DNA from 2 places in the Streptomyces cyslabdanicus genome. Region 2 is predicted to be linked to the other one. Evidence: riboswitches for the same ligand, from Rfam matches in the RefSeq annotation. Region 2 holds a riboswitch; the other holds the start of a gene.

Region 1 (6,792 bases), on a different contig from region 2:
CGCCGAAGCCCGGGGCCTTGACGGCGACGGACTTGAAGGTGCCGCGGATCTTGTTGACGACCAGGGTCGACAGGGCCTCGCCCTCGACGTCCTCGGCGATGATCAGCAGCGGCTTGCCCGACTGCATGACCTTCTCCAGGAGCGGGAGCAGGTCCTTGACCGAGGAGATCTTGGAGTTGGCGATGAGGATGTACGGGTCCTCGAGCGACGCCTCCATGCGCTCCATGTCGGTCGCGAAGTAGGCGGAGATGTAGCCCTTGTCGAAGCGCATGCCCTCGGTGAGCTCGAGCTCGAGACCGAAGGTCTGCGACTCCTCGACGGTGATGACGCCTTCCTTGCCGACCTTGTCCATGGCCTCGGCGATCAGCTCGCCGATCTGGGTGTCGGCGGCGGAGATGGAGGCGGTGGAGGCGATCTGCTCCTTGGTCTCGACCTCCTTGGCCTGGTCGAGCAGGGCGGCGGAGACGGCCTCGACGGCCTTCTCGATACCGCGCTTCAGGGCCATCGGGTTGGCACCGGCGGCGACGTTGCGCAGGCCTTCCTTGACCAGGGCCTGGGCGAGCACGGTCGCGGTGGTCGTACCGTCACCGGCGACGTCGTCCGTCTTCTTGGCGACTTCCTTGACCAGCTCGGCGCCGATCTTCTCGTACGGGTCCTCGAGCTCGATCTCCTTGGCGATGGAGACACCGTCGTTGGTGATCGTGGGGGCGCCCCACTTCTTCTCGAGGACGACGTTGCGGCCCTTGGGGCCGAGGGTCACCTTGACGGCGTCCGCGAGCTGGTTCATGCCGCGCTCGAGGCCTCGCCGCGCCTCCTCGTCGAACGCGATGATCTTGGCCATGTGAAGTGGTCCCTCCAGGACTGGGGGTGATTCCTTCGGACCGCGCCCGCGCCCGCGACGGACGGCTCGCCGACCAGTGGTTCCTTGCCCCACCCGGCCTGCGGGCCTCACCGACCCGGTCCTCGTTGTCACTCTCACCTTCAGAGTGCTAACGCCAATGATTAGCACTCGACCCCCTCGAGTGCAAGGTGCGCCCGCGAAGCGGGCTCGATGAGGGGTGGTGGTCGGGTGACGGGTGGGCGCAAGCGCCTTCGGGGCGGCGAGGGGACTCAGCCGGGCGCGAACACGGACACGGCGGGCCGCGGGAAGCGCGCGGCTGTGCCAACACGGGCGGGGCGGGCGAGGCAGGCCGCAGGAGCACGCGGCCGCGCGAACCCGACGGGGCGGCCACAGAAGCGCACGGTGCGCCGACTCGGGCGTGGCGCGCCGTGCGGCCGTGCGGGCGCACGGACGCGCGGCGCGCGGGCACGGCGAAGGGCCCGCACCCCGGCAGCGGAGGTGCGGGCCCTTCCGAAGAAGAACGTCGCTTGCGGTGGTCGCGCGATTCAGGCCGAGACGCGGACCATGTCGGCCTGCGGACCCTTCTGACCCTGCGAGATCTCGAACTCGACCCGCTGACCCTCTTCCAGCGAGCGGTAGCCGTCCATCTGGATCGCGCTGTAGTGGACGAAAACGTCCGCACCACCGTCGACCGCGATGAAGCCGTACCCCTTCTCCGCGTTGAACCACTTGACGGTGCCCTGAGCCATGCCCAACTCCCCTATTACTGGCCCTTGCACAGATCCACACTTCGCGGACCCGGGTCAGACCTCACCCCCCGTGGATCGGGGGCGTGCGCCGGAACGCGTCGACCGCGGCTGAATGTATCTGTCCAACTGCCGTCTGCAACAGGTCAATCGGACGAGAAATCTGGACGCACGCGGTCCGGAATATTGGAAGAATTCACGTGAACTCAGGGCAAGTCGGGCCTCATAAACAAGGCAAATGCCGCAAAAGGCTCGCAGAGTTTGGCTACTTCTTACCGGGTCCGCGGCAGGAATCCATGGCCCCGGATTCCGAGTTCGAGGGCGCGTTCCCCAACTCTACCGCGCTCAATCACACAGAATTGCCCCCTCCGCTTCTCTCACGGAAGGGGCAACTCGGTGAACTCTGCGTGACCGCAATGACCGAAGGTGATGATCAGCCGCCGGCCACCGCCGGGATGATCGAGACGCCCGCGCCGTCCGGGGTGGCCGTCTCGAGCCCCTGCTCGAACCGGACGTCGTCGTCGTTGACGTAGACGTTGACGAAGCGGCGCAGCTTGCCCTGGTCGTCCAGGACCCGTGCGGCGATGCCCGTGTGGTTCTTCTCCAGGTCCGAGATGACGTCGGCCAGGGTCGCGCCCTCGGCGTCCACCTCGGCCCGGCCGCCGGTGTAGGTGCGCAGGATGGTGGGGATGCGAACGGTCACGCTCATGCCAGGCCAGCCTCTCGGAAGGAGTCCAGGGTCGGACGGATCGTCGCGGTCAGGCCGGTACCGGCCACCGCGTCCAGCGTCTTCAGTCCGTCGCCGGTGTTGAGGACAACGGTGGTCTTCGTCGGGTCGAGGACGCCGTTCTCGACCAGCTTCTTCGTGACGCCGACCGTCACCCCGCCCGCGGTCTCGGCGAAGATGCCCTCGGTCCGCGCCAGCAGCCTGATCGCGTCGACGATCTGCTCGTCGGTCACGTCCTCCACCGCGCCGCCGGTGCGGCGCGCGATGTCCAGGACGTACGGGCCGTCGGCCGGGTTGCCGATGGCCAGGGACTTGGCGATCGTGTCCGGCTTCTGCGGGCGCACGACGTCGTGTCCTGCCTTGAAGGCGGTGGACACCGGCGAGCAGCCCTCGGCCTGGGCGCCGAAGATCTTGTACGGCCTGTCCTCGACCAGCCCGAGCTCGATCAGCTCCCGCAGCCCCTTGTCGATCTTGGTGAGCTGGGAGCCGGACGCGATCGGCACGACGATCTGGTCCGGCAGCCGCCAGCCGAGCTGCTCGCAGATCTCGTACGCCAGCGTCTTGGAGCCCTCGGCGTAGTACGGCCGCAGGTTGACGTTGACGAAGCCCCAGCCCTCGCCGGCCGGATCGCCGATCAGTTCGGAGCAGAAGCGGTTGACGTCGTCGTAGTTGCCCTCGATGCCGACGAGTTCGCCGCCGTAGACCGCGGCCATCACGATCTTGCCCTGCTCCAGGTCGTGCGGGATGAACACGCACGAGCGCAGTCCGGCGCGGGCGGCCGCGGCGCCGACGGCGCCGGCCAGGTTGCCGGTCGAGGAGCAGGAGAGCGTGGTGTAGCCGAAGGCGCGGGCCGCTTCCAGCGCCTGGGCGACCACGCGGTCCTTGAAGGAGTGCGTCGGGTTGCCGGAGTCGTCCTTCACGTACAGCCCGCCGGTCACCCCCAGTTCGCGGGCGAGGCGGTCGGCCCGGACGAGCTTGGTCCAGCCCGGGTTCAGGTTCGGCTTGCCTGCGACGTCCGCGGGGACGGGCAGCAGCGGCGCGTAGCGCCAGATGTTCGCGGGGCCCGCTTCGATCCTCTTGCGCAACTCCTCGGCGTCGTGGGCCGAGAAGTCGTAGGCGATCTCCAGCGGGCCGAAACACTCCTCGCAGGCGAAGACCGGGCCGAGCGGGACGCGGTGGCCGCACTCGCGGCAGCTCAGCGCGGCGGCGGGGCCGAGGTCTACGGTGGAGTCGGTGCTGCTTGCGACGGTCTGCACAGCCATGTGAGGCGAGGCCCTTTCTCCTCATCTTCCTCACGACGCATCTCGCCGTGAGACGGATTTGGCACCTTCCCTAGCCGGGAGCCTCGCGAAGACGATCCGCTGTGCGCGCACAGCGGTGTCACGAGAACCGGCTGGAGGGTTGCCGGGGCTTCATCGGGCCGTGTCCCTCTGCCCCTCTGGATGAGCGGTATGCGGTTGTGACGCGGAGGCGACCCCCGGCATGGGATGGTCGTCCGCGTTGTTCAGACTGTAACGGAAGGCCACAAGGGTGGAGACGGTCGTCCGAAGCGCGAGACGACTCTGCGGGACGACACCGTGAGACAGCAGTGAGGAGCCGCCGACCGTGCTGGAAGAAGTCGAGCGCTGGCTGGCCAGCCGCTCCTGGTCCGTGGCCGACCGGCCGCTCCACCAGGTCCTGGCGGCCAAGCAGCGCACCGGTCAGTCGGTCTCCGTGGTGCTGCCCGCGCTGAACGAGGAGGCGACGGTCGGCGACATCGTCTCGGTGATCCGCCGCGACCTCGTGGAACGGGCACCGCTCGTCGACGAGATCGTCGTCGTCGACTCGGGCTCCACCGACCGCACCTCCGAGGTGGCCGCCGCCGCGGGCGCCCGGGTGGTGCACCGCGACGAGATCCTGCCCCGCCTGCCGGCCGTGCCGGGCAAGGGCGAGGTCCTGTGGCGCTCCCTGCTCGTCACCCGCGGGGACGTCATCTGCTTCGTCGACGCCGATCTGCGCGAGTTCTCCTCCGACTTCGTCACCGGCATCGTCGGCCCGCTGCTCACCGAACGCGACGTCGACCTCGTCAAGGCGATGTACGACCGCCCCTTCACCGTGCCCGGCCAGGACGCCTCCGCCTCGGCCGCGGCCGGGCAGGGCGGGCGGGTCACCGAGCTGGTGGCACGCCCGCTGCTCAACCTGCACTGGCCGCAGCTGGCCGGCTTCGTGCAGCCGCTCGGCGGCGAGTACGCGGCCCGCCGCTCCCTGCTCGAACAGCTGCCCTTCCCGGTCGGCTACGGCGTCGAACTGGGCATGCTGGTCGACGCGCTGCACCTGGTGGGTCTGGACGCGCTCGCCCAGGTCGACGTCGGGGTGCGCAGGCACCGGCACCAGGACGGGCAGGCGCTCGGCCGGATGGCCGCCGCGATCTACCGCACCGCCCAGCTGCGCCTGGCCCGGGGCCACCTCGTGCGCCCCCGGCTCACCCAGTTCGAGCGCGGCGAGAACGGCTTCGAGCCGCGGACGTACCGCGTGGACACCGAGGAGCGTCCGCCGATGGCCGAGATCGCGGAGTACGCGGCCCGGCGGGTGGCGTGAAACACCGGCCTCGCCCGCATTCCGGCGGCTACGAAGCGGAACCGTACGTTTGAGTGTTTCGGGGCCGGGCTAGGTTGAGGCGTATGGCTTCTACGCACGGTGCCGAGGTACTGGTCGCGTCCAACCGCGGCCCGGTTTCGTACAGGGTGCGCGAGGACGGCTCGCTCCACTCCCGGCGCGGAGGCGGGGGGCTGGTGTCCGGGCTCTCCGCGATCGGCCCGGAGGCGGGCGCGGTGTGGGTGTGCGCGGCGCTGAGCGACGCCGACCGGGAGGCGGCTCGCCGCTTCGAGGGCGAGCGCCGGCTGCCCTCGGAGGCGACCGGTGGGCAGCGGGTGCGGATGCTCGACATCGACGCGAAGGTCTTCTCCGACGCCTACAACGGCATCGCCAACTCGGTGCTGTGGTTCGTCCACCACATGCTGTACCAGACCCCGTTGGAGCCGGTCTTCGACGCGGAGTTCCGCCGCCGCTGGACGTCCTACGAGGCCTACAACCTGGCCTTCGCCGAGGCGCTGGCTCAGGAGGCCGCCGAAGGGGCGGCCGTGGTGGTCCAGGACTACCACCTGGCGCTCGTGCCGGGGATGCTGCGCGATTTCCGGCCGGATGTGCGCATCGGGCACTTCTCGCACACGCCGTGGGCGCCCGCGGACTACTTCCGGATCCTCCCCGACGACATCGCCGAGCAGGTGCTGCGCGGGATGCTGGGCGCGGACCGGCTGGGCTTCCTCACCCAGCGGTGGGCGGACGCGTTCACCGGGTGCTGCGACGCGCTCGTCGGCGGGCTCGGGGGCACCCGGATCGGGGTGCACGGGCTGGGCGCGGACGGGGAGTTCCTGCGGGAGCGGTCGCACCGGGCCGACGTCGAGGAGCGGATGGCGGCGCTGCGCGAGGAGATCGGCGCCGGTCCGGACGGGAGCCCGCGCCGGACGATCGTGCGGGTGGACCGGACCGAGCTGTCCAAGAACATCGTGCGGGGGCTGTACGCGTACCGGGAGCTGCTTCAGGAGCGCCCGGAGTGGCGCGAGCGGGTGGTGCACGTGGCGTTCGCCTACCCCTCGCGGCAGGACCTCGCGGTGTACCGGGAGTACACGGAGCAGGTGCGGCGGGTGGCCGAGGAGATCAACGCGCGGTACGGGACGCCCGGCTGGACCCCGGTCCTGCTCCACGTGGAGGACGACTTCGCGCGGTCGCTCGCGGCGTACCGGATCGCCGACGTGGCGCTGGTCAACCCCATCCGGGACGGGATGAACCTGGTCGCCAAGGAGGTGCCGGTCGTCTCCGACGCGGGGTGCGCCCTGGTGCTGTCGCGGGAGGCGGGGGCGTACGCGGAGCTGGGCGAGGACGCGGTCGTCGTCCATCCGTACGACGTGGTGGGCACGGCCGGGGCCCTGCACCGGGCGCTGAGCATGCCGGGCCCCGAGCGGGCGGAGCGGACGAAGCGGCTGGCCGCCGCCGCGACCGCACTGCCGCCCGCTCAGTGGTTCCTGGACCAGCTGAAGGCGCTGGGCGGCTGACCGACCGAGCGGACGGGCGGACAGTCGGACGGGCGGACAGTCGAGCCGGGCGAGCTAGGCGAGGTGGTCCGCCAGGTTCCGCAGCAGGGCCACCACCCCGGCCGGGCCGTCCACCACCAGGTCGGCCCGCTCCGACACCGCCATGACCTCCGTGCTGCCGCTGCAGACCACGACGCCCGGGACTCCGTCCGCGCGGAGTTCGTCGACCGCGGCGAAGGCGGGGAGGTCGCCCAGGTCGTCGCCGGCGTACAGGACCGACGTGGCGCCCAGGTCGCGGGCGCAGTCCAGGAGGGCGACGCCCTTGTCCATGCCCGCGGGGCGCAGTTCGAGGACCATGCGGCCGGGCTCGACGATCAGCCCGTGGCGGGCGGCCAGGTCGGCGAGGGG
Region 2 (6,792 bases):
TCCTGCTGTTCGCCCTGGGCATGTTCACCGGCTTCACCGGTTACTCGCTCCCGGACGACCTGCTCTCCGGCACCGGTGTCCGCTTCACCGAGGGTGCGATCCTGTCCATGCCGATCGTCGGCACGTACATCTCGTACTTCCTCTTCGGCGGCGAGTTCCCCGGCCACGACTTCGTGGCGCGGTTCTACTCGATCCACATCCTGCTGCTGCCGGGCATCATGCTGGGTCTGGTGGTCGCCCACCTGATCCTGGTCTTCTACCACAAGCACACGCAGTTCGCGGGCCCCGGCAAGAGCAACAAGAACGTCGTCGGCATGCCGCTGCTGCCGGTGTACATGGCCAAGGCCGGCGGCTTCTTCTTCCTGGTCTTCGGTGTCCTCGCGATCATCGCGGCGGTCGTGGAGATCAACGCGATCTGGGTGATCGGCCCGTACCGTCCGGACCAGGTGTCCACCGGCGCCCAGCCCGACTGGTACATGGGCTTCGCCGAGGGTCTGGTCCGCTTCATGCCGGGCTGGGAGGTCGACTTCTGGGGCCACACGCTGGTCCTGGGCGTGTTCATCCCGCTGGTCCTCTTCGGCCTGGTCCTGGCGGCGCTGGCGGTCTACCCGTTCATCGAGTCCTGGATCACCGGCGACAAGCGCGAGCACCACATCCTGGACCGCCCGCGCAACGCCCCGACGCGTACGGCGTTCGGTGTCGCCTGGATCACGATGTACATGATCACGCTGGTCGGCGGCGGCAACGACCTGTGGGCCACGCACTTCCACCTGTCGATCAACGCGGTCACCTGGTTCGTCCGGATCGGCTTCTTCGTCGGACCGGTCATCGCGTTCGTCGTCACCAAGCGGATCTGCCTCGGCCTCCAGCGCCGCGACAAGGAGAAGGTGCTGCACGGTCGCGAGACCGGCATCATCAAGCGCCTGCCGCACGGTGAGTTCATCGAGGTCCACGAGCCGCTCAGCCAGGAGCAGCTCTACACGCTCACGGCGCACGACCAGTACGAGCCGGCCCAGGTCGGCCCGACGGTCGACAAGAACGGCGTCGAGCGCAAGATCAAGGGCACGCAGAAGCTGCGCGCCAAGCTCAGCAACGCGTACTACGGCGAGGACAACCAGATCCAGAAGCCGACCGTCGAGGAGTACAAGGAGATCACGAGCGGCCACGGCCACCACTGATCACTGACCGCTGAGCGTCGCCACGCCACGGTCGAAGGGCCCCGTCCTCCCCCAAGCTCTTAAGGAGCAGGGGGTACCCCCATCCGGACGGGGCCCTTCGCGCTGCCGGGGGCTGGATAGGGTGGACCTGTTCGAGACGTGCGTCCCCGCAGTACGGGACACCGACCCAGGAGCGGCAGATGAACGCTGTGACCCCCGCAGGAGGCAACACCGCGGCGGGCCGTTCCTGGCCCGCCCTGCTGAACGGCCTGCTGGACGGCCGGAACCTCACCGCCGACGAGACCGCGTGGGCGATGGACCTGATCATGCGCGGTGAGGCGACCGACGCGCAGATCGCCGGGTTCGTGGTGGCCCTGCGGGCCAAGGGCGAGACGGTCGAGGAGATCACCGGCCTGGTCCGCACCATGTACGAGCACGCCAACGTGATCGAGGTGCCCGGCGCGACCGTCGACATCGTCGGTACCGGCGGAGACGGCGCCAAGACCGTGAACATCTCCACCATGTCCTCGATCGTCGTGGCCGGTACGGGCGCCAGTGTCGTCAAGCACGGCAACCGGGCCGCGTCCTCCGCCTCCGGGGCCTCCGACGTGCTGGAGAAGCTCGGCGTCAATCTGGAGCTGACGCCGCGGCGGGTGGCCGAGGTCGCGCAGGAAGCCGGAATCACCTTCTGCTTCGCGATCAAGTTCCACCCGGCGCTGCGCCACGCGGGCGCCGCCCGCGGCCAGCTCGCCATCCGTACGGTCTTCAACGTGCTCGGCCCGCTGACCAACCCGGCCAGGGTGCGGGCCCAGGCCGTGGGGGTCGCGGACCCGCGCATGGCACCGGTCGTCGCCGGTGTCTTCGCCGAGCGCGGCCACTCCTCCCTGGTCTTCCGGGGCGACGACGGCCTCGACGAGCTCACCACGACCGCCACCTCCCAGGTCTGGATCGTCCGGGACGGCAAGGTGACCCAGGAGCGCTTCGACCCGCGGGACGTCGGCATCGCGCTGGTGCCCGTGGAGGCGCTGCGCGGCGGGGACGCCTCGTACAACGCCGAGGTGGCCCGGCGCCTGCTGGACGGCGAGCAGGGGCCCGTACGGGACGCCGTCCTGCTGAACTCCGCGGCGGCGCTGGTGGCCCTGCGGCCGGGCCCTGGCTCCCTCGCCGAGCAGATCCGGGCCGGTATGGACCGCGCGGCGGAGTCGATCGACTCCGGGTCCGCCAAGCGCACGCTGGAGCGCTGGGTGGCCGCCAGCAACGCCTGAGCCCCGAACCTCCCGCCGCAGGGCGCGGTCCACGATCCGGACCGCGCCTTGCGCGTGGAAGACCGTGTGGCAGGATGCTGAACCAGGTCATGAGTGACAGCCATGTGGCCCCGGCCGGCTGTCCGGCAACCCTCCGTCCGTGGCGGGGTGCCCCGGGTGAAGACCAGGCCGTAGGCAGCGAGGCCTACGGCAAGCGCGGACCCCTCGCGTCACCAGGGGTCCTGGTCGTACGAGGGAGCCTCCCGTGAGCAAGCGAATGCGTTAGGGCGTAGAGCCCCGCCTCCGCATCCCCCTTTCACCCTTCTTCACGGTTCTCCACGCTCGAGCCGTACCCGCTCGCGTGGCGATGCCGCCTGCTTCCACGGGAGTTCACCCATGTCCGTGTCCACCGTTGCCGCCGACCAGTCCGTTCGCCGTGACATCCCGGAGCCGCTGCCCGTGCTGGGCCGGGACGTCACCGTGCCGCTCGTCACCGGTGGGGAGGTCACCTACGCGGCACTCGACTACGCGGCCAGCGCGCCGGCCCTCCAGCGGGTCTGGGACGACGTGGCGGCGTACGCGCCGTACTACGGCAGCGTCCACCGCGGCGCCGGCTACCTCTCCCAGCTCTCCACCGACCTGTTCGAGAACGCCCGGTGGACCGTCGCGGAGTTCCTCGACTGCCGTGCGGAGGACCAGGTCGTCTTCACCCGGTCCACCACCGACTCCCTCAACCTGCTCGCCCGCGCGCTGCCCGCCCACTGCCAGGTCTTCGTCTTCGAGACCGAGCACCACGCCTCGCTGCTTCCGTGGCGGGACGCGCGGGTGACCTACCTCGACGCCCCGCGCACCCCGGAGCGGGCCGTGGCGATCCTGGAGCGGGCCCTGGCCGACCGCGACCCCCACGGTCCGGCCCTGGTGTGCGTCACCGGCGCCTCGAACGTCACCGGCGAGCTGTGGCCCGTACGCGAGCTGGCCGCCGCCGCCCACGCGCACGGCGCCCGGATCGTCCTGGACGCCGCCCAGCTCGCCCCGCACCACCCGGTGTCCGTCCGCGACCTCGACGTCGACTGGGTCGCCTTCTCCGGGCACAAGCTGTACGCCCCCTTCGGCTCCGGCGTCCTGGCCGGCCGCGCCGACTGGCTGCGCGAGGCCGAGCCGTACCTCGCGGGCGGCGGCGCGAGCCGCACGGTGGCGCGGCGCGCGGACGGGTCCGTGGACGTGCGCTGGCACGAGTCGGCCGCCCGCCACGAGGCCGGCTCCCCGAACGTCATCGGCGCCTACGCCCTCGCCTCGGCCTGCACGGCGCTGACCGAGGCCGGCTTCGACGACCTCGTCGCGCGCGAGCGGTACCTGATCCGCAGGGTGCGGGCGGGGCTCGCCGAGGTGCCCGAGGTCAGGGTGCTCTCCCTGTTCGGCGACGACGCCCCGCGGGTCGGCGTGCTCTCCTTCGTCGTGGCGGGCTGGAACAGCTCCCACTTCGCCGCCGCCCTCTCCGCCGAGTACGGCATCGGCGTCCGCGACGGCCTCTTCTGCGCCCACCCCCTGGTCCGCACCCTTCTGGGCGGCGATCCGCAGAGTCAGGGCGAGTGCGGAGCGCCCGAGGCGGCCCCGGGCGAGAAGTCCCTCAACGCCATCCGCGTGAGCTTCGGCGCGGGCACGCCCGACGAGCACGTGGACCGCTTCGTCGCGGCGGTGCGGGAACTGGTCAGGGACGGCGCGAAGTGGACGTACCGCACGGAGGACGGCCGCTGCGTCCCCGCGGTGTGATCCGCCCGCCGGGTCCTGTCGTCAGGGGAACGTGACGACAGGACCCACCAGGATCCACGGAGCCCGGGGCCGGTCAGGAGTCCAGGCCGATGGCGAACGCCGCCTCCAGGTCGTGCTGCGAGTAGGTGCGGAAGGCCACGTGCGTGTCCGTCCCCTCGACGCCCGGGATCTTGCTGATCCGCCCCGGGATGACCTCCGCCAGGTCCTCGTGCTGCCGCACCCGGACCATGGCGATCAGGTCGTACGTGCCGGTGACGGAGAAGACCTCGCTGACCGAGTCCAGTGAGGCGATCTGCTCGGCGATCTCGGGGATCCGGTCCACGCTGGTCTTGATGAGGACGATCGCGGTGATCACGGCTGGTTCTCTCCCTCGGGGGCCGGAGCAGGGGCGGCCCTCACTCTAGTCTTCCGGCCGAACCAGACCCACGCGCAGGCGAAGCCCAGGGTGAAGCCCACCACGTGGGCCAGGTAGGCGACCTGCGGTCCGTCGGCCGCGTGGTCGGCGGACAGCCACTGCAGGGCCGCCCAGAAGGGCAGCACGACCCACGCGGGAAAACGCAGGGGCAGGAAGAACAGGAACGGGAAGAGACTGGTCACCCGCGCGCTGGGGAACAGGTGGAGAAACGCGCCGAGGACCGCCGAGATCGCGCCCGAGGCCCCGACCAGGCTCTGCCCGGAATCCGCGTTGGCGACCGCGTAGCCCGCCAGGGCCAGGTAGCCGCAGCCGACGTAGAACAGCGCGAACCGGACGCGGCCCATGCGCTCCTCGGTCATCGCCCCGAAGACGTGGAGGAAGAGCATGTTGCCGAGCAGGTGCACCCAGCTGCCGTGCACGAACAGGGCCGTCGCGGGGGTGAGGGCGGCCCGCGGTGAGCCGGTGAACAGATCGGCGGGGATCACGCCCCACCGCTGGAAGTAGGCCCGCTGGGCGAGCACCAGCGAGTCCCCGGTGCCGTAGGAGGGATTGAGGCCCGACGCGGGGCCGGCCACGAAGACGAGGCAGCACAGGACGATCAGGGCGCACGTCACCGGCGCCTGCATGCCCCGTACCGCCCGGGCCGCCCTGATCGCCCGGGCAGCTACCGCGTACCTGTTGCCGATCATGTGCACAGAGCATGGCGTACCGGGACGCAACCGCACAGACCGCCTCGCCGCCGTGGACGGACCGGCGCCGAGTCACCGCCAGGCCGTAGGGTTACGTGCCACACGCCCAGGGAAGCTGGCGCTTCACGGACACCGATGCAGACAGAGACACGGACTCAGAAGGAAGCGAACAGTCACGATGACGGTTCCCCTGCCGACCGCCACGACGCGGTGGCGCTGCACCCTGTGCGGCAACCTCACCCGTTTCGACGTGACCCGCTCGTCGAAGGTCGTCGAGTACGTCCACCTCGATCTGGCCGGAGAGCCGCAGGTCGAGGAGCGCGAGGTGGTCAGTGAGACGATCGAGTCGGTGCGTTGCCGCTGGTGCAACGCGGTGGACCAGGTGGAACTCGTGGACAGGCCGGGCACCGGCTCCTGAGCGGAGCGGGCCCGCACAGGTGACCCCTGCGGGGGCCGCACGGCTTTGATGCATTGGGGTGACGGATGGTGGAGACACAAGGCGGGGAGCCGGGCGACGGCGCCGCCGAGGTGCTCGATCGTCCGCTGCCCGACGGGGTGCGCCGCCGGGTCGTCCAGATCGTCTCCGACGCCTTCGGGGCACTGACGTTCGTCGAGCTGCCCGCGCAGCTGCGGCAGTACGCCCGGTTCACGCCCAGCCGCCGGGCGAAGTTCGCGGGCAATGCGATGGCGGCCGCGCTGGAGACCGATCCGCTCTTCCGCCACCGCGTCGGCGAGAAGTTCAAGGAGGCCCACCCGGAGCTGTCGCACGCCCTCGACTCCGGCTCACCACCCGCGGCCGCGGATCCGCTCGACGTGGCGGCCGCCGCCTATGTGCTGCGCCCGCCGGGCTGGGTGAAGCTGGTCGCCGCCGCGGGCGAGGAGGCGCAGCGGGCCGACGCCGAACGCGTCGACGAGGAGAGCCGGGCCGAACTGGAACGGCTGCGCGCCGAGCTGGCGGCGGCCCGCGAGCAGACCCGGGCCGACACCGAGCGGCTGCGGGCCGAGCTGGACGCCGCCCGGAAGGAGACCGAGTCGCTGCACCGCAAGCTGCGGGCCGCGCACAGCGACGTCAGGCGCGGTGAGGCCGCGCTGCGCAAGGCGCGGGGCGAGCTCGAGGCCGTGCGGGCCGAGGGGCAGGCCCACGTGTCGGCCGCCGAGAGCGAGACCCGGCGGCTCAAGGCGCGCCTGGGGGAGGCGGAGGCCGCGCTGGAGGCCGCCCGCAGGGCGGCCCGTGAGGGACGCAGTGTGGAGGACATGCGGGTGCGGCTGCTGCTGGACACCGTTCTCGACGCGGCCCAGGGGCTGCGCCGGGAGCTGGCGCTGCCGCCGGTGTCGGTGTGGCCGGCCCAGACCGTGGACGCGGTCGAGCCGGGCCGGATGACCCCCAAGGACATCGCCGCCCGCGCGCTGTCCGAGCACGATCCGGCGATCCTCGACCAGCTGCTCGCGCTGCCGCAGGCGCACCTGGTCGTCGACGGTTACAACGTCACCAAGACCGGCTATCCCCAGATGCCGCT

Evidence for each region. A riboswitch is a leader RNA that binds a small molecule or an ion and turns the genes downstream of it on or off. The one in region 2 is predicted to bind S-adenosylmethionine.
Region 1: another riboswitch for S-adenosylmethionine. It lies ahead of thrC (threonine synthase); the one in region 2 lies ahead of ACTYVM_RS01760 (aminotransferase class V-fold PLP-dependent enzyme).

The regions. Positions count from the first base shown of each region.
Region 1 covers NZ_JBQRUW010000028.1:133,621-140,412, forward strand. The annotation lists gene groL (chaperonin GroEL) at 1-841, opposite strand, end outside; gene ACTYVM_RS17730 (cold-shock protein) at 1,387-1,590, opposite strand; gene ACTYVM_RS17735 (MoaD/ThiS family protein) at 2,021-2,296, opposite strand; gene thrC (threonine synthase) at 2,293-3,576, opposite strand; SAM riboswitch class I at 3,595-3,763, opposite strand; gene ACTYVM_RS17745 (glucosyl-3-phosphoglycerate synthase) at 3,920-4,891, shown strand; gene ACTYVM_RS17750 (alpha,alpha-trehalose-phosphate synthase (UDP-forming)) at 4,975-6,405, shown strand; gene otsB (trehalose-phosphatase) at 6,460-6,792, opposite strand, start outside.
Region 2 covers NZ_JBQRUW010000002.1:254,218-261,009, reverse strand. The annotation lists gene qcrB (cytochrome bc1 complex cytochrome b subunit) at 1-1,178, shown strand, start outside; gene trpD (anthranilate phosphoribosyltransferase) at 1,358-2,422, shown strand; SAM riboswitch class IV at 2,508-2,624, shown strand; gene ACTYVM_RS01760 (aminotransferase class V-fold PLP-dependent enzyme) at 2,798-4,171, shown strand; gene ACTYVM_RS01755 (Lrp/AsnC family transcriptional regulator) at 4,245-4,526, opposite strand; gene ACTYVM_RS01750 (rhomboid family intramembrane serine protease) at 4,523-5,275, opposite strand; gene ACTYVM_RS01745 (hypothetical protein) at 5,454-5,693, shown strand; gene ACTYVM_RS01740 (NYN domain-containing protein) at 5,759-6,792, shown strand, end outside.